DNA from 3 places in the Vibrio sp. KUL70 genome. Region 1 is predicted to be linked to each of the others. Evidence: riboswitches for the same ligand, from Rfam matches in the RefSeq annotation. Region 1 holds a riboswitch; each other region holds the start of a gene.
What was found. Region 1 has a riboswitch for thiamine pyrophosphate ahead of thiC (phosphomethylpyrimidine synthase ThiC). Riboswitches for the same ligand answer to the same signal wherever they lie in the genome.
Positions count from the first base shown of each region.

Region 2: it holds a riboswitch for thiamine pyrophosphate, as region 1 does, so the genes downstream of both, thiB (thiamine ABC transporter substrate binding subunit) here and thiC (phosphomethylpyrimidine synthase ThiC) in region 1, are expected to answer to the same signal.
Region 3: it holds a riboswitch for thiamine pyrophosphate, as region 1 does, so the genes downstream of both, thiD (bifunctional hydroxymethylpyrimidine kinase/phosphomethylpyrimidine kinase) here and thiC (phosphomethylpyrimidine synthase ThiC) in region 1, are expected to answer to the same signal.

Region 1 covers NZ_AP045834.1:3,036,165-3,043,694, reverse strand. Annotated here, with positions in the region: rRNA gene AC6I7V_RS13705 (23S ribosomal RNA) at 1-1,275, shown strand, start outside; rRNA gene rrf (5S ribosomal RNA) at 1,393-1,508, shown strand; tRNA gene AC6I7V_RS13695 (tRNA-Asp) at 1,554-1,630, shown strand; tRNA gene AC6I7V_RS13690 (tRNA-Trp) at 1,689-1,765, shown strand; gene AC6I7V_RS13685 (multicopper oxidase domain-containing protein) at 2,118-3,500, shown strand; gene crcB (fluoride efflux transporter CrcB) at 3,610-3,993, shown strand; TPP riboswitch at 4,060-4,158, shown strand; gene thiC (phosphomethylpyrimidine synthase ThiC) at 4,317-6,257, shown strand; gene AC6I7V_RS13670 (thiamine phosphate synthase) at 6,257-7,530, shown strand, end outside.
Region 2 covers NZ_AP045834.1:2,718,771-2,726,300, forward strand. Annotated here, with positions in the region: gene pmbA (metalloprotease PmbA) at 2-1,345, opposite strand; gene yjgA (ribosome biogenesis factor YjgA) at 1,464-1,991, shown strand; gene thiQ (thiamine ABC transporter ATP-binding protein) at 2,094-2,798, opposite strand; gene thiP (thiamine/thiamine pyrophosphate ABC transporter permease ThiP) at 2,798-4,396, opposite strand; gene thiB (thiamine ABC transporter substrate binding subunit) at 4,467-5,459, opposite strand; TPP riboswitch at 5,512-5,631, opposite strand; gene AC6I7V_RS12170 (flavin prenyltransferase UbiX) at 5,675-6,298, opposite strand; gene mpl (UDP-N-acetylmuramate:L-alanyl-gamma-D-glutamyl-meso-diaminopimelate ligase) at 6,338-7,530, opposite strand, start outside.
Region 3 covers NZ_AP045835.1:1,060,431-1,067,960, reverse strand. Annotated here, with positions in the region: gene tenA (thiaminase II) at 1-201, opposite strand, end outside; gene AC6I7V_RS18765 (ABC transporter substrate-binding protein) at 210-1,142, opposite strand; gene AC6I7V_RS18760 (ABC transporter permease) at 1,204-1,947, opposite strand; gene AC6I7V_RS18755 (ABC transporter ATP-binding protein) at 2,000-2,779, opposite strand; gene thiD (bifunctional hydroxymethylpyrimidine kinase/phosphomethylpyrimidine kinase) at 2,769-3,629, opposite strand; TPP riboswitch at 3,733-3,844, opposite strand; gene AC6I7V_RS18745 (ABC transporter substrate-binding protein) at 4,073-5,761, opposite strand; gene AC6I7V_RS18740 (MFS transporter) at 5,853-7,064, shown strand; gene AC6I7V_RS18735 (methyl-accepting chemotaxis protein) at 7,202-7,530, opposite strand, start outside.

The sequences.
Region 1 (7,530 bases):
GAGAATACCAAGGCGCTTGAGAGAACTCGGGTGAAGGAACTAGGCAAAATGGTACCGTAACTTCGGGAGAAGGTACGCTCTTATCGGTGAAGTCCCTTGCGGATGGAGCTGACGAGAGTCGCAGATACCAGGTGGCTGCAACTGTTTATTAAAAACACAGCACTGTGCAAAATCGTAAGATGACGTATACGGTGTGACGCCTGCCCGGTGCCGGAAGGTTAATTGATGGGGTTAGACTTCGGTCGAAGCTCTTGATCGAAGCCCCGGTAAACGGCGGCCGTAACTATAACGGTCCTAAGGTAGCGAAATTCCTTGTCGGGTAAGTTCCGACCTGCACGAATGGCGTAATGATGGCCACGCTGTCTCCACCCGAGACTCAGTGAAATTGAAATCGCTGTGAAGATGCAGTGTACCCGCGGCTAGACGGAAAGACCCCGTGAACCTTTACTACAGCTTGGCACTGAACATTGACCCTACATGTGTAGGATAGGTGGGAGACTTTGAAACCGCGTCGCTAGATGTGGTGGAGTCGTCCTTGAAATACCACCCTTGTAGTGTTGATGTTCTAACGTTGGTCCCTGAATCGGGATTACGGACAGTGCCTGGTGGGTAGTTTGACTGGGGCGGTCTCCTCCCAAAGAGTAACGGAGGAGCACGAAGGTGGGCTAATCACGGTTGGACATCGTGAGGTTAGTGCAATGGCATAAGCCCGCTTGACTGCGAGAATGACAATTCGAGCAGGTGCGAAAGCAGGTCATAGTGATCCGGTGGTTCTGAATGGAAGGGCCATCGCTCAACGGATAAAAGGTACTCCGGGGATAACAGGCTGATACCGCCCAAGAGTTCATATCGACGGCGGTGTTTGGCACCTCGATGTCGGCTCATCACATCCTGGGGCTGAAGTCGGTCCCAAGGGTATGGCTGTTCGCCATTTAAAGTGGTACGCGAGCTGGGTTTAGAACGTCGTGAGACAGTTCGGTCCCTATCTGCCGTGGGCGTTGGAAGATTGAAGGGGGCTGCTCCTAGTACGAGAGGACCGGAGTGGACGAACCTCTGGTGTTCGGGTTGTCATGCCAATGGCATTGCCCGGTAGCTAAGTTCGGAATCGATAACCGCTGAAAGCATCTAAGCGGGAAGCGAGCCCTGAGATGAGTCTTCCCTGGCACTTTAAGTGTCCTAAAGGGTTGTTCAAGACTAGAACGTTGATAGGCAGGGTGTGTAAGCGCTGTGAGGCGTTGAGCTAACCTGTACTAATTGCCCGTGAGGCTTAACCATACAACACCCAAGGGGTTTTGATGGACTCAAAGATACAAACGCTTGAATGAGTTTGAGAGAACAGAAACAGCTTTCCAGATTACTTTTCTGAAAGAAAATCAGAGAAGAAAGAATTTGCTTGGCGACCATAGCGTTGTGGACCCACCTGATTCCATGCCGAACTCAGAAGTGAAACGCAATAGCGCCGATGGTAGTGTGGGGCTTCCCCATGTGAGAGTAGGACATCGCCAGGCTTTAAATTATGAACGACTTGTCAGCGACGACAAGTAGTCCACTGCGGAGTGGTAGTTCAGTTGGTTAGAATACCGGCCTGTCACGCCGGGGGTCGCGGGTTCGAGTCCCGTCCACTCCGCCACTTATTCGAGAGCCTCGCCCAGTGCGAGGTTTTTTCGAATCTACAGTATTGAAATTTTAGGGGTGTAGCTCCAATTGGCAGAGCAGCGGATTCCAAATCCGCGTGTTGGGAGTTCGAATCTCTCCACCCCTGCCATATCCAAGGCTCTAGTCGAAAGACTGGAGCCTTTTTCTTTGGCGGAAGAAAAGAGCAGCGGATTCTGCCACTACCAAAATCGCGCGTGTTGGGAGCTGGAGTGCCAGCCCAGCCGAATCTCTCCACCCCTGCCATATCCAAGGCTCTAGTCGAAAGACTAGAGCCTTTTTTCGTCTATGGCGTAAATCACGCCATTTCAGAATAGTGGGTCGTACGGTCTTGTCTTCAATTTTTTAGCGCTGTTTGTGAATACTGATGGTAGTGGGTGCAAGACTCAAAATTAACTTCGTAATGAGAATTGTTATTAATAATCTGTTACATTTTGCACAGGTTAATTTTAGAGTAGAACAGCATGGATATTTCTCGTCGTCAGTTTATTAAATCTTCTATTGCTATATCAGCGTTATCAATCTTACCTGCTTGTAGTGTTACTCAATCTGTCGATGCAAAAGGGCGATATGTATACGACCTAACGGCAGAGCCTGCAACAGCTGAGCTCGTGCCTGGATACACGACTAAAGTACTTGGCTTTGATGGGCAAATACCAGCACCTACCATTCGCTGCCGTCAAGGTGAGAAGGTTGTTATCCGCTTCACCAATAAGCTCGCAGAGCCAACCACAATCCACTGGCATGGCTTAAGAATCCCGATTGAAATGGATGGTGTACCTTTCCTAAGTCAGCCTCCAATCATGCCTGGAGAGACCTTTATTTATGAGTTTACTCCACCAGATGCGGGTACCTTCTGGTATCACCCACATATGAATAGTGTTAAACAGCTAGGAATGGGGTTAGTAGGGCTGATCATTGTTGAAGAGTCTCAGCCCGTTGCTTTTGATGAAGAGTTACCCCTGATGCTTAAACATTGGCATCTTGATAAGCAAGGACAGTGGAAGGATCTGATGATTCCAAGAATGAGTGCTCGTATGGGTACCCCTGGGGAATGGAGTAGTGTGAATGGTGTTCATGAGCCGAAATACCTGATTAAGCAAAACGCGACAACACGCCTGCGAATCGCTAATGTCGACAATACTATTACTTATCCTATTGCGGTCGAGGGTGTGGAGGCTTGGGTTATTGCTATTGATGGCAACCCTGTAAAGGCGCCTTATCGACTGACGAAACATAAGGTTGGTCCGGGCATGCGAGTGGATATTGGATTTGTGGCTCCGACTAAAGGTACCACTATAAATGTCTTGCAGATGAAAGGACGTTTTCCATTTTCATTATGTTCATTAGAAGTCGTGGACTCGAACTTGCCATCCGAGCAGGTATTACCTTCTTTACCACTCAACCCGGTTCCTAATCTAGATCTCGATAATGCTACTGAAATCGATTTTTTGTTTGAGTGGGAGGGGGCGATCAGTCCGGCAGGAAAAGATGGCAAGTCGATGCCTAAATTCTGGCTGACGAACAAGCGCGCATGGGAAGGGATGAGTAAGGGTAATATCCCTGAGCCACTTGCGACGTTAGAGCTTGGAAAGACATACATTTTCGATCTCAAGAACGTGACTCAGTATCACCACCCGATCCATATTCATGGCCATACCTTTACCGTACTAGAGCTAGATGGTAAGAAAGTCGGAGAGCCATTCCATACTGACACTGTTCTGCTTGGTAAGAATGGGAGTGCTAAGGCTGCTTTCGTTGCTGATAACCCGGGGCGCTGGATGTATCACTGTCATGTTATTGAACATATGAAGACAGGTTTAATGGGTTACATTGAAGTAAAGTGACAGCTGTAACGTTTTGATGTTGAAATGTGTCCAAGGAATTTATTCACAAATTTTCTCGAAAAAAAATTGAGTGAGGCTAGAATATCCTTAAGTCTTATGTGGGGGAATTATGGGTCAGTTTTCAATTTTGGGGTTTATCGCTATCGGCGGTGCATTTGGTGCATGTTCTCGTTATTTAATTTCTGAGTTGTGTGTGGTGCTATTGGGGCGTGGCTTTCCGTACGGCACTCTGACAGTGAATGTCGTCGGTTCATTTATTATGGGCCTACTGATCGCTGCATTCGAAAATGAGATGGTAGCAACCGAACCATGGCGTCAGATTATTGGGTTAGGCTTTCTAGGTGCATTAACGACATTCTCCACCTTCTCTATGGATAACGTGTTGTTGATGCAACAGGGCGCTTTTTTCAAGATGGGGCTTAATGTGCTACTAAATGTGGTATTGAGTATTTCTGCAGCTTGGATTGGCTTTCAGTTGCTAATTAAGAGTTAGTTCTCTAAATTCGTATCAAAATCACACAGGTCGGCTTGGTTTAACCAAGCCGATTTTATATACTAAATTCACTTGTCGGAGTGCCATAAGGCTGAGACCGTTCATTCGGGATCCGTTGAACCTGATCAGGTTAATACCTGCGAAGGGAACAAGAGAAGATATCCTTGCTGGAATTCTCTCTAGCAGACCTATCATCAAGCTAAACATTAGGCCGCTTTTGCCCAATTTGGGTATACCTATGTTCAGCCCCTCTTGTCGCATCTTTCCGCCAAGCATTTTTATCCGAATTTATTATCTAGAATAACGAAGCAAGGAAAAATGCTATGTCGAATCGCAAGCAAGCGAGACTGGAAGCAAAACAGTTTATTGAAACTCTCTCGGTACAACCGTACCCAAATTCAACCAAGGTTTACGTTGAAGGCTCTCGTGCCGATATTCGTGTCCCTATGCGCGAAATCTCTTTAGCCGATAGCCTAATAGGTGGCACCAAAGAAGCGCCGATCTTTGAGCCGAATGAGCCTATTCGCGTTTATGACACTTCGGGTGTGTACACCGACCCAGAGCATGAGATCGATCTTTATAACGGCTTACCGAAGCTGAGAGAGGGCTGGATTGAAGAGCGAGCCGATACCGAACTACTCGATGACGTGAGCTCGGTTTACACCAAAGAGCGCCTAGAAGATGAAACCTTAGATGAGCTTCGTTACGGCAATCTACCACGTATTCGACGTGCTAAAGATGGCCAATGTGTTACTCAAATGCATTATGCTCGTAAAGGAATCATTACCCCAGAAATGGAATATATCGCTCTGCGAGAGAACATGGGAAGGGCTCAGTACCGTGATGAAGTATTAACTCAGCAACATCCAGGTCAAAGCTTTGGGGCTAACCTGCCTAAAGACATTACTCCTGAATTTGTTCGCAGAGAGGTCGCTGAAGGTCGCGCAATTATCCCTTCCAATATCAACCACCCAGAATCTGAACCAATGATCATTGGTCGAAACTTCCTGGTAAAGGTTAATGCAAACATCGGCAACTCTTCCGTGTCATCTTCTATTGAGGAAGAGGTTGAGAAGCTAGTATGGGCAACTCGTTGGGGTGGCGATACCGTGATGGATCTCTCTACTGGGCGAAACATTCATGAGACGCGCGAATGGATACTGCGTAATAGCCCAGTGCCGATTGGTACGGTTCCTATGTATCAAGCTCTAGAAAAGGTTAATGGTGTTGCTGAGAACCTAAACTGGGAAGTGATGCGTGATACTTTGATTGAACAGGCTGAGCAGGGTGTTGACTACTTTACGATTCATGCCGGCTTACTACTTCGTTATGTACCTATGACTGCGAAACGTGTAACCGGTATCGTCTCGCGTGGTGGTTCAATTATCGCTAAGTGGTGCTTGGCTCATCATCAAGAAAGCTTTCTATACACAAACTTCAGAGAGATCTGTGAGATCTGTGCTAAGTACGATGTTGCTCTATCGTTAGGTGATGGCTTGCGTCCAGGCTCTGTTGCTGATGCTAATGATGAAGCGCAATTTGCCGAACTTCGCACGCTAGGCGAGTTAACTAAAATTGCTTGGGAATACGATGTTCAGGTCATTATTGAAGGCCCTGGTCATGTGCCTATGCATATGATCAAAGAGAACATGGACGAGCAGCTTGAACATTGCCATGAAGCGCCGTTTTATACTCTTGGTCCACTGACGACGGATATTGCACCGGGATATGACCATATAACTTCAGGCATCGGAGCGGCCATGATTGGTTGGTACGGATGTGCCATGCTCTGTTATGTAACACCAAAAGAGCATTTAGGCTTACCAAACAAAGAAGACGTTAAAACCGGTCTGATTACCTACAAGCTTGCCGCTCATGCTGGTGACCTAGCCAAAGGCCACCCCGGTGCACAAGTACGTGATAACGCTTTGTCAAAAGCGCGCTTTGAGTTCCGTTGGGAAGACCAATTCAATCTATCACTTGATCCTGAAACGGCGCGCGCTTTTCATGATGAAACCTTGCCACAAGAGTCAGGCAAGGTTGCCCATTTCTGCTCTATGTGCGGACCTAAATTCTGTTCGATGAAGATCTCGCAAGAGGTACGCGAATACGCCAAAGATACAGAGCAGGTTGCAGCTGACCAAGCGATATCGATCAAGATGCTGGATGATCCATTAGAGGGTATGCGTCAAAAATCGCAAGAGTTTCGTGAAACAGGGTCTGAGCTCTATCATCCAGCTACTACTGCAGAGGTCGCCGATTAATGAATAAAATCCTTATTCCGTCATCATTGATTGAGCTAACTGGCTTAGTTCAGCAGTGTTTGTTGTTGGCGAAAGAGCAGGGTTTTAGTATCGAAAATGTTGAGTTGGGTGTGAGCCCAACTCAATCGATACAGCTCATTCATGACCAACACACTACTAGCTTTTCAACTGACATTGTCTCTAATGTTGAGACTTCTAACGTCTCAGATTACAAGCTTTACTATCATTCTAGGCTAAGTGTTAGAGAGTGTCGTCATCAGGAGTCAACCGACATATTCATTGGTATTCCAGATAGAGACTCGAGAGATGCTCAAAATTCCAGTCAATTAGATATCTGGCGTCACCCTATAAATAATGAAGTTAGAGCACTTTCGGTTCCTCCACACCTAGCCATGCACGTGTCTCCAGAATTGCATTTGGCTTGGTTCGTGACTCTATCGATACTCGACTTTCCGATCGAGGATGCGTTAACTCTAGCGCGCGCGATGATGTCTCCGACAGAGGATGTTTCACGTGAAACATCGGCTTTTGATACTCGTACAATATCTTCAAATCATGTTGTTAAGGTATGGGCATTTGAGTTTAGTGCTTTTCCAACCCCTGTTCTTGAAGATGAACGTTTAGGTATTCAAGTTGGCTGGTCTGCTCAAGGCGAAAGCGTTAGTTTTGCCACACTGACCAAGCCTAGCCTAGGTCTGTATCCGGTTGTTGATGATGTATCGTGGATTGAACGTCTCTTACCTATGGGTGTCAATACCATTCAGCTTCGGATTAAGAACCCACAACAAGCAGATCTCGAGCAACAAGTGAAAAAAGCGATCGAATTGGGGCGTCAATACGATGCGCAAGTCTTCATCAATGATTATTGGCAACTAGCAATTAAGCATGGTGCTTATGGTGTTCACCTTGGCCAAGAGGATATCGAACAATCAAACCTTGCTCAGTTAAGCTCAGCCGGGGTTCGCCTTGGTTTATCAACACATGGCTACTACGAATTGCTACGAATCGTGCAGATTCATCCGAGCTACATCGCTTTAGGTCATATATTTCCAACGACGACTAAAGAGATGCCTTCTAAGCCACAAGGTTTGGTTCGTTTAGCTCTATATCAGAAGCTTATTGATACCATTCCATACGGCGCCTTTGGAGGGAGCACTAAGCAACAATTGGGTTTTCCAACAGTAGCAATTGGTGGCATCGATCAGAGCAATGCTGACCAAGTGTGGGAGTGTGGGGTATCGAGCCTTGCGGTTGTACGCGCAATTACTTTATC
Region 2 (7,530 bases), 320 kb from region 1:
ATTACTCGCCTGCTACTTTCATCGACTCAAGCAAGATCGAGCCGGTTTGAATCTGTGAGCGTGTCTCTACATCGCTACCAACCGCAACAATCTGATTGAACATATCTTTCAGATTACCTGCAATCGTCACCTCAGACACTGGGTATTGAATCTCACCATTTTCAACCCAGAAGCCTGCGGCTCCACGAGAGTAATCCCCCGTTACTGTGTTTACGCCTTGCCCCATAACTTCGGTCACAAGCAAACCCGTGCCTAGCTCTTTTAGCATTTGCTCGAAGTTCTGCCCCGTCGATTGAACAAACCAGTTGTGAATACCACCAGCATGGCCCGTTGGCGTCATATCCATCTTACGTGCCGCGTAGCTAGTCAGCAGGTAAGTCGCTAATACACCATCAGTAATAATCTCACGGTCTTGTGTATAGACACCTTCACTATCAAATGGGCTCGACGCTAAGCCGCGTAAGATATGGGGACGTTCAGAGATATTGAACCATTCTGGTAAGATTTTCTCGCCTAGGTGATCCAATAAAAATGACGCTTTACGGTAAAGGTTGCCGCCACTGATCGCCATAACGAGGTGTCCGATGAGGCCCGTTGCTACATCGGCTGCAAACATGATCGGGTATTGACCGGTTGGTAGCTTCTTAGCATCCAAACGACTAATGGTCTTTTCTGCTGCTTCTTGACCCACACGCTCAGGCGCCCACAGCTCGTCACGGTGACGTGCAACGGTGTAGCTGTAGTCTCGTTCCATTTCGCCATTAATGCCCTGTCCAATCACACAACAGCTCGTGCTGTGGCGGCTTGAAGCATAACTTGCAAGCAGACCGTGGCTATTGCCATATACCTTTACGCCGTAGTGACTATCGTAGCTAGCACCATCGCTTTGCTTGATCTTATCGCTGTACGCGAGTGCTTGCTTCTCAGCCGCAATCGCGATTTCAGCCGCATAGTCAGGGTTTGGCTCATCAGGGTGGAACAGATCTAAGTCTGGAATCTCTTTAACCATGAACTCTTTAGGAGCCGGCCCTGCATAAGGATCTTCAGAGGTATATTGAGCGATATCTAAAGCCGCCGCCACGGTTTGGGCGATCGCCTTTTCGCTCAAATCAGATGTAGATGCACTGCCTTTTTGTTGGCCGCGATAAACAGTAATACCAAGGGCACCATCACTATTAAATTCAACGTTTTCAACCTCACACATGCGTGTAGAGACACTCAAACCTGTTGATTTAGTAATAGCCACCTCTGCAGCATCGGCACTGACTGAAGCCATATCTAACGCTTTTGCTACTGCTGCTTCTAGCTCAACACGTTGCTGAGCGACTTGCTGTTTTACATCCATATCTATTCTATTTTTGAAGGTCTATATTACGTAGGATAACAAGAATTTCGCTTTCTCCCCAAGATTCTTGCTAAAATAGCGGATATATTCGATTGAGATAGTGATATAGGCAAATAAGATGGCTCGCAAAAACCAAAAAGCCCCGTGGGAACCAGAAGAAGAAATCATCTGGGTAAGTAAGACGGAAATGAAAGAGGACATGGAAGCGCTGCAAAAGTTGGGCGAGGAACTCGTGGAGCTTAAGCCTTCTGTACTAGAGAAGTTCCCTCTGTCTGAAGATTTGGCGGAAGCGATTAAAGATGCACAACGCTTTAAAAATGAAGCGAAACGTCGTCAACTGCAGTACATCGGTAAAGTGATGCGCAACGAAGATCCAGAGCCAATTCAAGCGGCTCTAGATAAAGTTCGTAACAAACACTCTCAAGCAACCGCTGAGCTGCACAAGCTTGAGCAATTACGCGACCGTATTGTTGAAGACGGTGATACAGCTATCTCTGAAGTGGTTGAAGCGCACCCTGAAGCAGACCGTCAGCGTCTACGTCAATTAGCGCGTCAGGCAAACAAAGAGAAAAAAGCGGGTAAGCCGGCAAAAGCGTACCGCGAGATCTTCCAAGTTCTAAAAGAACTTAAACAAGACGAGCTATAAGACTCATCACGCGATCAACAAAGCCTAGCTTCTGCTAGGCTTTTTCATATCTGCGTATTTACTACCAAACCGCATTTTAGCACCAGTATTTTAAACGAAGGGTTACTCGCCGGCGCGGACAAAAGAGGCCAATTCAGGCTGTGGGTGTTGCGCTGTGAGCGCATCTATCGCCTCCGCTACCAGCACTTGTCCTTTAGCTACAAAGGCAAACTTATTGGCAATACTGCGAGCATCTCCTAGATGGTGAGTCACCATGATTACCGTAACATTTCGTTCCGCGGCTAGTTGTTTCACCAAGGCTAACATCTCTTCTCGCAACAAAGGGTCCAGCGCAGAGAAGGGTTCGTCTAACAACCAAATAGGGTGTGGCTGCACAAAACACCGAGCTAATGCGACACGCTGACGCTGTCCACCAGAAAGATGCTCCGGTAATCGATCAAGATACTGTTCGACACCGACTTGCTCTGCCGCTTGTTGTACTTGCTGTTGTTGCGCTTTGGTTAGTTTAAGGCCTGGGTGCAGCCCTAAGCCGATATTTTCTCTAACCGTAAGGTGAGCAAACAAATTGTGCTCTTGAAATAACATAGCAAGTGGACGCTGGTAAGCATCCAAACCAACAAGCGATTGACCTGAAACCGAAATAGCGCCCGATGACGGTTCTATAAATCCCGCGATCAATGCCAGCAAGGTCGACTTACCCGCACCACTCGGCCCCATCAAGGCAACAACATCACCTTGTTCAGCCATAAAATCAAAATGAAACAGCTCCTGATGATAGTGGTAATCAACATCTTGCATCACTAACATTAGGCACCTCTCTGGTTAGATGTTCGAGTAAATAAGAATTCAATTAAACTGAAGCTGCCAACGCTCAGCATCAGCAAGCTCACTGAAACCACAGCAGCGGCCTCCATCTGATAACTGCCTAGTAACTGGAATAGATACAGAGGGAGAGTTCTAAAATCGGCACTGCCAAACAGTGCAATGGCACTCAAGTCCCCCATCGACAACATGAAACTAATCGAGAAGGCTTGCGCCATAGGTTTACGCAGCGCTCGCCACTCCACCAGCTTAAACCGGTGCCAACCTTTCATACCTAAACTCGCGCACAAATACTGATATTGCTGAGCAACGTGCAGCATCGGCTGAGCTAAGTTTTTGATCACATACGGGAGCGCCATTAAGCTGTTAACGGCAATCACAACAAAAAAGGCTAAGCTAAACACATCGGTTATCGAACGTAACAGCAGGAAGATACCGGTACTCACCACTAAGCCGGGGGTCACCAATATAATAGTACCTATCAATTCGATCTTATCGGCGCGAAATGACTTGTTTTGCAAGCGCCATGCTCGACTGGTCATCAAAATGGCCACTCCAACCAAAAGCGCAATCACACTCGCGCTAATCGCTACTTTCAGTGAGTTAAATAGCGCTAGCCAAAACGGTTCACTGGTTAACACCGCCATCGCTTCACTGTTTAAGCCACCCACAATGACCATCAACAGTGGCGGTAAAACCAGTAATGAGGCTACGATGATCCAAAAGCTGTCCCAAGCTTTTGCGCTATAGGTGTCCTTAACCAAAAACTTCGCTTCAGACAGTTGACCAACGCTGACAGAAACAGGCTTAGAAAGGCGTTGAATACTCACGGCCAACACGCCACAGAGTAGCATCTGCCATATCGCTAACAGAGCACCGGCTTGCAGATCAAAATCAAATTTAATCGCTTGATAGATCGCAAGCTCGATGGTTGTCGACTTAGGACCACCGCCCAATGCCATCACAGTTGCAAAACTGGTAAAGCAGAGCATAAAGACTAAACCACACACATGCGGCAGCTGCTGCTTAAGGCGCGGCCATTCAACCCACTTAAATTTATCCCAGTGACTCATTCCAAGGTGTGCACATAACTTGTGTTGCTCAACCGGAACCGTATCTAAAGCTTGTAACAACAATCGACTTGCATAAGGCAGATTGAAAAAGACATGCGCTAGCAAAATGCCATTCAATCCATAGATGGAAAATGGCAAGTCCATATCAATAGCTTGAAGCAGTTTCGCCAGCCAACCACTATTACCATAGATGGCCAAAATACCAAATACGCCGACCAATACTGGCAGAACCAAGGTGGAAGCAAACAGCCTTAGCAGTAGGGAACGACCTGGGAATTGGCGGCGAGATAAGGCATGTGCCACAGGAACCGCAAATACAACGCTCAATAACATGGATAGCGTTGCTTGATAAAAACTGAATTTGGTAACGTGCCAGTAATATGGATCAGACCATACTTGGCTGATATCAAGAGAAGGGGCATTGCTTAGCAATGCCCCTACTGATGAAACCACAAAGGCGGTAATGGTGAACGCGACCCAAATACCCACCTTAGGTGTATTCTTTAACATAAAGAGTGATTATCTCGATGTTGAGCCTCTAATGGGAATAGAGGCTCAATGCCCAACATCGGGCTCTTAATTAAAAAGTCAGGGCGTTTTGCCACTCACGAATCCACGGCTTGCGCTTCTCAGCCACTTCTTCAGAAGTGAAGCTTAGGGATTTATTTGGCATCGTCAGCTGTTCAAACCCTTTTGGTAGCTCGACATCCGTCACTGGATACATCCAGTTACCGGTCGGCATCGCTGATTGGAATTCGTCACTCAGAATGAACGCCATGAACTCATCAGCTAGCTTCTCATTATCGCTGCCTTTCACTTTTGCGGCCACTTCAACTTGCGTGTAATGACCTTCCGCAAAATCAGCAGACGCATATTTCGTGTCACTCTCAGCGATGATGTGGTAAGCCGGAGAAGTCGTGTATGAGAGCACCATATCTGACTCACCCTCAAGGAACATAGAGTAAGCTTCAGACCAGCCTTTAGTCACAGTAACGGTTTTCTTGGAAAGCTGCTTCCACGCTTGAGTTGCATCGTCGCCATAAACCGACTTCATCCACAGCATCAGACCTTGGCCTGGCGTTGAAGTACGCGGATCTTGGTAAATCACCTTGAGATCGTCACGCTGTTCAACCAACTCTTTCAAGCTCTTAGGTGGGTTTGATAGCTTTTCTGTGTTGTAGATAAATGAGAAGTAACCGAAGTCATAAGGAACAAAGGTGCTGTCATCCCAACCATTAGGTAGCACTACCGAAGAGGTATCGACACTATGCTCGGAAAGTAGACCCGTTTTCTTCGCTTCCGCCATTAGGTTTTGATCAAGGCCAAGCACCACATCGGCTTTACTATTGCCACCCTCTAGACGCAAGCGGTTTAGAATTGACACTCCGTCTTCCAGCGCAACAAAGTTCACATCACAGCCACATTTCTCTTCAAATGCTTTCTCTACAGCAGGACGCGGGCCCCAGTCTGCAGCGAAAGAATCATAAGTATATACCGTAAGAGTATTATCGGACGCTAGTGCGGAAAAAGAAGCCGCTGTAGTAACAGCAAGAGTGGTTAATGCAAATTTCACTGGACGCTCTCCGTGGTCTGAGCGGCACAGGCTTGAGGGAGGACAACGGAAACGTACTGCCTAACTCAATTCCTACGCCAGCATTATCTGGTTCAGGTTTACGGGTCCCAAGTTGACACTTGATCTCAGCCACCATTCATTATTTGAATGGTTAGCTCCCCGATGAGTAAGCAGAATTGTAATTGTATTTTAACCAATAAGCTACAAAGTTCGCCTTAATGACGCTGATCGTAGCCCCATCTTGGTACTAAACCCTGCTCTATCCCTAGGTGGTCAAGAATGCGAGCTACCATGAAATCGACAAGGTCATCGATCGATTTTGGCTGATGATAGAAACCCGGAGCCGCTGGCATGATGGTCACTCCCATCGTCGAGAGTTTGTGCATATTTTCCAAGTGTAGCGTCGAGAATGGCGTCTCTCGAACCACTAACAACAACTGACCGCGCTCTTTCATAACGACATCGGCAGCGCGTTCAATCAAGTTATCAGACATACCGTGAGCTATAGATGCAACGCTTCCTGCTGAACATGGGCAAACCACCATCTGCTTAGGCGCGGCAGAGCCTGAAGCAACAGGAGAGAACCAATCGTCTTTACCGCACACCACCAAACGGTCAGGATCGCAGTTCAGGTGTTTGACCAACACTGCTTTGGCCGCATCAGGGCCTGAAGGCAGCTTGAGATCATGTTCGGTCGCTAGCACTACTCTCGCAGCCGACGATATTAACAGGTATACCTGATAATCAGCGGCAAGTAGGCACTCTAATAAGCGCAAGCCGTATGGGGCACCAGAAGCGCCGGTGAATGCGAGGGTAATCGCTTTACTCTGTTTGGTCATGATCTCTTGTACTTCTTAAATCGATTAGAACGCGTGTATTTAACCTTTGGCCGCCAATCCATCAAGCAATTTCTGATGTATACCACCAAAACCACCATTGCTCATCACTAAGATTTGGTCACCCGGTTGCGCTTGCTCAATAATGCTCGTGACTAAAGAATCTAGATCGTCACTGACAATAGCGGGCTGATGACAAGCGTCTGCGACCTCTTGAACCGACCAATCGATGTTATCTGGTTGGAACAAGAAAGTGCGGTCCGCTTGCTTCAACGAATCGGCAAGGGTTTCTTTATGCACGCCTCGCTTCATCGTAGCAGAGCGAGGCTCCAATACGGCGATAATTTTACTATTGCCTACCTTATTACGTAGGCCACCTAGAGTAAGTTCAATTGCCGTTGGGTGATGCGCAAAATCGTCGTATACCGTAACTCCAGCCACTTCCCCTTTTAGCTCTAAACGACGCTTGGTATTGATAAACTTGGCCAAAGACTCACACGCCAGGTCGGGAGTCACGCCGACATGTCTAGCGGCAGCGATCGCCATCAAAGCATTATTGACGTTGTGATCCCCCACCAACGGCCATTCAACCTGACCGACACATTCACCTTGGAACAACACGTTGAACTGCGAGCCATCTTTGACTCGCTTTTCAGCACGCCAATCCGCCTCTTCACCCGCAAATTCCGTTTCACTCCAACACCCGCGAGACAATACATCCTCAAGAGCACGATCCTGTTGAGGAGCAAAAATTCGCCCATTACCAGGAACAGTACGAATCAAGTGATGGAATTGACGTTTAATCGCCTCCAGATCGTCGAAAATATCCGCATGGTCAAACTCAAGATTGTTCATTACCAAGGTTCTCGGGTGGTAATGAACAAACTTAGAACGCTTATCAAAAAAAGCACTGTCGTACTCATCGGCCTCAACCACAAAGAACATGCTTTCACCCAGTCGAGCAGAGATACCAAAGTTACCCAACACCCCTCCAACTAAGAATCCAGGCGCATAACCACAATCTTCTAAAATCCACGCTAGCATACTGGCTGTTGTGGTTTTTCCATGAGTGCCCGAAACCGCCAGAACCCAGCGGTCATGCAGCAGGAACTCTTGTAACCACTGTGGACCCGAGGTGTATTTCAGGTTGTTATCTAGTACATATTCAACACAAGGATTACCGCGACTCATCGCGTTGCCAATCACCACTAGATCGGGTCTTGGCTCCAGTTGGC
Region 3 (7,530 bases), on a different replicon from region 1:
CATATCCGCCAGCGTATTGGCTTTGTAAATCGCTAACGCATAAGCACGGGCATACTGTTTTAGGAATAGAAAATCTTGCTTCAAGTAGTGAAGAAAACACGGCTGAGGCAGAGTACCTTGAGCCAGCGTTTGCACAAACTCATGTTCGGTATAGTCCTGCCAATCTTGCTGACAAGCTGTGATTAAATCTTGATATTTCATAATGCTCCTTATTCAAACGTCGGTACGTAGTCAGCCGCTTTTGGCAATGATTTGATGATGCCTTTGTCGTACATAAACTGTGCGTAATCATCGTAACGCTTAAGATCGACGGCCGATGGGCGAAGTGCAAAACGCGTTAGAGTGTCGTTCCATGCACGCTGGTTCAGCTCGTTGTTAAGAGTGTCTGGCGAGTAAGCTACAAACTGTTTCCAAGATTCGGTTGGGTGGTTCACGATGTAGGTCGTCGCTTGCTCTAGCGCTTTGTTGAACGCTTTGATCGCCGCTTCATCACGTTTGTTCGCGTTAGCAACAAAGATCAGCTCGTCGTAAGCAGGTACACCGTGCTCTTCTGGGAAGAAGGCTTTTGCTTTGTAGCCTTCCAGAGCCAGTTGGTTGGTTTCGAAGTTGCGAAGGCCGCCCCAAATCGCATCTACTTTGCCTGATGCCAGAGAAGAAGAGAGTGCCCAACCCACATTGATGGTTTGAACGTCGGTAAACGCAACGTTTTCCTGCGCTAGCATAGTGCCGATCGTCGCTTCTTCGTTACCCGCAATAGCAATACCAATCTTCTTACCTTTAAGATCGGCCAGTGAATCATTCTTGCCATTGTCCAGAACCATTAGCGTGTTCAGTGGTGTTGCGATAAGCGTAGAGGCTCGCACTAATGGAAGACCTGCTGCCACATCCATCGTTAGGCTCGGCTGGTATGTAACGGCAAGATCAACGCGCCCTGCGGCAACCAGTTTGGCTGGGGTGCTTGGGTCTGCTGGCTCTTGAATTTCAACTTCTAAGCCCTGCTCTTCAAAGTAACCACGTTCATGAGCAATCACGATAGGCCCATGGTTCGGGTTTACAAACCAATCTAGCATTAGCGTTACTTTAGTTTCATCTGCCATAACATGACCTGAAACCAACGAAGCCATTAGAGCAGCTGCGCTCATAAATTTACTGTTTTTCACGATTAACCTTTCCTTTTGAACTTTCTATTTTTATAGATTTTGTTTAGTTGTGGCTTTCCCAAGGGATCGCCTTTTTTAGTAATTTGTCTGTGACAAAGTAGAGTGAGATAGAGAGCACAGCTAAGATAAATAGCGCAGCAAACATCTCATCAATAATCATTCGTGCGTTAGCTTGTAGCATCAGGTAACCAAGCCCTTCACTTGAACCCACCCACTCACCGACAACCGCACCAATTGGTGCAATCACTACAGCCACACGCACACCTGATGCCAAAGTCGGCAGTGCCGCTGGCAGCTGAATATGACGTAACCTTTGCCATTTGGTGGCGCCCATAGTTTGAGCCAGATCGAGATAACCACGTGGGGTATTGCGTAAACCGTCGTAGCAGCACGTAGTCACTGGGAAGAAAATAATGATCGCCGCCATCACAACCTTCGAAGCGATACCGTAGCCAAGCCACAGCATCAGTACCGGCGCAATTGCAAAGACAGGAACAGCCTGACTTGCGATAAGAATAGGCAGCAACCAACGCTTAAGCGGTTCGAATAACAACATTTGCAGTGCGAAGAACAATCCCATCGATAAGCCAAGTAGCAGCCCCAGCAGGATCTCTTGGGCGGTCACCCATGTGTGCTTCAACAACACGTCATAGCGTTCAAGCAGCTTGTTAAACACTTCCATCGGAGCTGGCAAAATAAAGCTCGGCATTTCAAACACCACAACCACCAACTGCCACAAACCCAGAATAATTGCGGTGCTTATCACGACACGCAGTAACGGGCTCATAGAGCGATCCTTATGGTTCAATACCGATTGAGGCTTGGTTAGCGCTTGGGAACTATGCATAGTCTTGCTCCAACTGCTCTAATATTTTCTGCTGAATGCTCGCGCACTGACCATCTATGGTTCTTGGGGGCAATGTTGTCGGAACTTGCAGTGATTGAGCAGATGCGGGTGAGCCTTGCAGCATGTAAAGGTTGTGTGCCAAGCGCACCGCTTCTTGTGGGTCATGAGTAATCAAGACCACGGTTTTATCTTGCAGCAAGTGAGCCGCTAAGGTTTGCAGTTTGTGCCTTGTTACCGCATCTAACGCGGAGAAAGGCTCATCCATCAATACGATAGGTTTGTCTTGCATAAGCGTTCGCGCTAATGCAACACGTTGACGCATGCCACCAGACAGTTGTTGTGGCATAGCGTGAGCGTAATCAGCAAGCCCAACCGATTTCAGCAAAGACAAAGCTCTTTCGTGGTTGTCTGCATCGCTCGAAGCACCTTCCAAGCTTTGAGTGTCTTTCCCAGCAAAGCGCTGGCTTAGACATACGTTATCAATCACCGATAACCAAGGCAGCAGCAGATCTTGCTGTGCCATGTAGGCAACTTTGCCCTCTAGTGATTGACCATCACTCGTCTTCACAACACCTTGCCACTCAATGTTCTCACCCAATAGACCAGCGAGATAACGTAAAATGGTGGTTTTCCCGCAGCCACTTCTGCCCAATAACACGGTCCATTGAGATGCAGGAATCGATAAGCTCAGGCCTTGTAACGTCGACTGTTGGTTATCGAGATAACGAATGCTGGCGCTGGTGATCTCAACGCCAAAAGATTTAGCGGACATCAGCATGACCTGCGTAGAAGTGATTCACAGGTCCGTGCCCTTGACCGACATTTAACTGATCTGCGTGGGCAATCGCTTCCGAGATATAGCGCTTACCAAGCTCAACGGATTGAGTCAGCTCATTCCCTTGCGCAAGGTAAGAGGCGATAGCAGAAGAAAGCGTGCATCCCGTTCCGTGAGTGTTCTTGGTTGGGAAGCGTTTTGCGCTGATGAGAGCAGTGCTTGTTGGCAAAATCATTAGGTCATTGCTGTTTTCGTCTTGCTCTAAGTGGCCACCTTTCAACAGCACTGCTTTCGCACCCAACGCGCGAAGTTCTTCAACCATATCTTGCATGTCGGCTTCGCTTTCAGGAACAGGTTTCCCAGTCAATGCAGCACCTTCCGGCAAGTTAGGTGTAATGATGTCGGCAAGTGGAATAAGCGTTTCTTTCAAGGTACTGATGGCTGACTGCTCAAGCAACAAGTCGCCACTGGTCGCAACCATTACTGGGTCAATAACCAGATGTTTGGGTTGATACTGCTTAATCTTATCCGCTACAACCTTGATGATGTTTGAATCTGCCAACATGCCGACTTTGACCGCAACGACGTTCAGGTCACTGAATACTGCATCAAGCTGGCTTGCAACATGATCTAATGGAATCGGAAAGATGGCGGAAACACCTTGTGTATTTTGCGACGTGATTGCAGTGATCACTGAACATGCAAAACTACCGGTCGCAGACATGGCTTTGATATCGGCTTGAATACCCGCGCCGCCGCCACTGTCTGAACCCGCAATGGTTAACACAATTGGAGTGCTTGAAGAAATGGACTGAGTGTCGATTTGGGTGCTGGAATGCTGTGTCATGGTCGCTCCTACCATCTAAAAGACGCAGGAGAACTGAACTAAAACCGAGATGGCAGGCACCAGAGATCGAAGGATCGATGGAATGAAAGTCGGTACCGCATAGGTTTTAGTATCAATAGTTCCCTACGCCAGTACTAACTGAATCAGGTTCAACGGGTCTCGAAATTCGATCTCAGCAAATACAACATGGTGTAATTGCCCCCCGACTATTTGCGTCCATACTAACAGCACTCTTGAGAGTGAGGTAATCATTTTGCAGATTATTATTTACTAAAGCGTGAACGAAATCGTTTTTGTGCGCAAATTCGTCAGGTATTTTGCGTTGTTCACTTTTTATCTCTTATCTTTAATCAACACTTCGAGCTCGTCGTTGTGCGCCTCAATTCGGTTTCTACCTCGCCAATAACGGCAAACGACTTTATCTACTCTAGATTTGTTCTCCTTTAACGGCCTTCAAAAACAACCTGATTGAAGTCGATCCAGCCATTAGTAAGAAGATCCATCGCATTCACCTTATGAGAGATTCTCATATCTTGCGCGCATTGAAAAAGAGGAATATAGATCGCTTTTCGAATCAATTCGCGCTCAATTCGCTGATAACCTTGTACACGCTTACTTTCATCAGATTGAGCCAAATTATCAAAGACTTGCTGTTCGAACCAAGTCTTTGATTGCTTATTCAGAGTCGCCGTCACGGTGTTAGTGCACAACAACCATCCGAGCCAGGAACTCTCTTTATGTTCACCAAACACCTCACCAGAAACAATAATATCCGCTCTCGATTGTCGCTCGAGTTGGTCAAATTCAGGGTATGGCAGTACGGTGAGGTTTGAGTTTAAACCATACTGACACAGCAGCTCAGTGATGTTTTCAGCCGCTTCAATATGCCCAGGCAGCTGATAAGTTAACACCTCAAGCGGTACCTGATTCGCGAAAGACAAGTCCACTGCTTTACCAAGTTTTAAGGGTTCAAGGCTTGTCATTCCTGAGGCTCGTCGATAAATCATAGTGTCTCTCACACCATTCATCGGCAAGAATTGCAGCAACTGTTGGATGTATCGACGATGCTTTGCCAACGTCATCCATGCGTTGTTTGCACTGTTTAAACAAGCGTAGATACAGCCCTCTTCCCACTGTTGTACCTGTGTGAATTCATCAGCAATATCCGGGGCAGAGCTGCCATGCACAATATCGCAATGCATTTGAAAATCATTTGCAGATAAGCCCATGTTCCAGATTTCTACGCCATCTAGCCAAGGTCGATAGCCATGATAATGAGGAGACGCAGTCAGTAGCGTTCGATAATCGGTTTGCTCTGCCAATCGAAACGCTCCACTTCCGACTATCGAGCCGTCGCTGTTCAATTTGGAAACGGATAACGCGCCATGCGCCATCAACCTTGGCAGATAGTGAGACAAACGCTTAGAGCGGATTCGTAAGTTGTGCTCGTCGACCACAGAAAACTCATCAATGAGTAAGAACAGACCTCGACTCACCGAGTTTGACGAGATGATCGACTCATAAGCTTTCTTCACATCATATGCGGTAAGTGCAGAGCCGTCCCAGAACTTAAGTGATTTACGCAGTCGAACCTTCAGCGTATCACCTGTATGCACCCAAGTTTGTGCGAGATCCCCCTCCAACTGGCTTGTATCTCTATTGAAGCGCAACAGGTTCGCATAGAGGTAGTCAGCAATGTGCCGTTCAGTACGTCTAGATATTTCACAAGGGATCAAGCTGTGGGTCGCTCGATAAAAAGGGATCATGAGGATGTCTCGATTGCTATCTTGCTGTTGGTATTGACTCACAAACTCGGCAATAAACTGATCACGATCTTTACTTCTTATTAGGTTCAACGCCTGATCAGCTTTTCCCTCATTCATCCAAAACTTAGCCTGTTCGATTAATGTGGTGTGTACCGACTCTTTAAGGAGAAGTTGAGGCAAATTACCTCTGCCAACACCCGATTTCCAATCGATGATCGACTCTTCCACCAGCCTTTTGATGACCAACTGAGCGTTACGACGTGTGCAGTTCAACGCTTTCGTAATGTCATCCAATGAAATCGGTGTCCATCGACCTATCTCAAATCCAAAATCTCGCAAAAATACCAAAGCTAACCAATAGCGCATAAAGGTGAAATCCTAAAATTATATTTCTATTTTTCTTCATCTTTTATTTTCAAATAATAGCCGTGTTACAAAAAATAAAAAGGATATTTAGATGAATACGTTAGCTGAGTCTCATGGCTCTATCTGGAAGAATAGAACCTTCGTTACACTATTTAGCAGTGCTCTGTTTGTTAGCTTTGCAAGCCAAATCTACACACTTGCATTACCGTTGTTAGTGTATGAATTGACCCAGTCCTCTGAGTGGATGGGTTGGATGAGAGCCATGGAGTTTCTGCCCAATCTATTGCTGGCTCTATTTATTGGCGTGTGGGTTGATCGCAGTGATAAAAAGCAGTGGTCGCTGAGCATGTTACTTGGTCAGGCTATAACGGTGTTTATCTCGTTCCTGGCGGTTGAGTTCCTAGCAGAGCCATTATGGGTTCTGTTTCCATGTGCGTTCTTAATGATGGCGTTTAACTACGGCTACCATAATGCGCGTATGTCGATTCAGAAAAGCGCGCTTTCCCATGAAACTCAAAATGTGGCGACAGCTCGAATGAGCTCCTTGGGCAGTTTTATGGAAACCGTTGGGCCAGTTCTTTCAGGGGCTATCATGTTGCTGGCGACCATTCATAACGTCTTCATCGGTGTTGCGCTTTTGATGCTATTGGCTTTTTGGCAGCTCAAAAGGCTCGACGTAAAAACACCCATCAACAGAGACAAACAAAGCACTTTCAGCGCCATAAAAGAGGGGTGGCAAGCACTACGCAATGAGCAGAACATGTGGCTAATTACTCTTGCAGTCATGATCATCAACACAACAGGTGCCGTATTCTGGATTCAGGCTATCTACTATGCCAAAGCAAATTTAGGATTGAATGCGGTGGGAGTCAGTTACCTCATCGTCGCTTCTGGCCTTGGTGGTCTCATTGGTGCATTCAGCGCCGACAAATTACGCAAAAAATGGGGGCTGGGATGGCTTCTCATTATCTCTATCGCACTCGAATCCATCGGGTTTGTTATTCCACTGGCCATGGAGAATCAAACAGCACTTATTGCCGGGTTCTTTTGGGTGTCCGCTGTGGGTTTATATAGCAGCATCTGTATCTGGAGTTACCGCCAAGAAGCCTTTGATGTCAGCGTTCTCGGCCGAGTAAACGGGTTAACAGGCTCGCTATTCAAACTCCTAATGCCATTTGGTCTTGCTGGTTCAGGCTATTTAACATCATTGATTGGTATTGAATGGTTGTTCGTCGGATGCTTTGCCACACAGCTACTAACCGCATTCTGGTTAATGACGACCAGCGTCCGTTCTATCCGTTGATGGTATAATCAAAGGCAAAACGCCCAAAACGAATTTCGCTTTGGGCGTTAAACAGGTACATTGCGCTAATAACTAAGGCTTTTAGTTTTGATCAATTTCTAACTAGACTCACCTTAACTCAATAGAGGCTGATGTTATTAATGAACCTTGAAGACCTCAATCGCACTTCGTAGGTCTGTGGTTTGTTGATTCACAACCTCCGTCGAGCGCGTATTGTCAGACACGCCTTCAACATTAGTAGTTGTCGTATCTCGAATTACCACAATATTCTGCGCGACTTCATTACACACCATACTCTGCTCTTCCACCGCTGCTGCAATCTGTGTGCTGCTGTCCAAGATTTTCTGCATCTCGTCCATCACGGCTTCAATTTGTTGGTATGCCACTTGCGAGGATTCTACGCTCAACGTGCCTTTAGTACGACAACCTTTCATAGTCGACACAACCGCTTGAGTTTGGCTCTGCA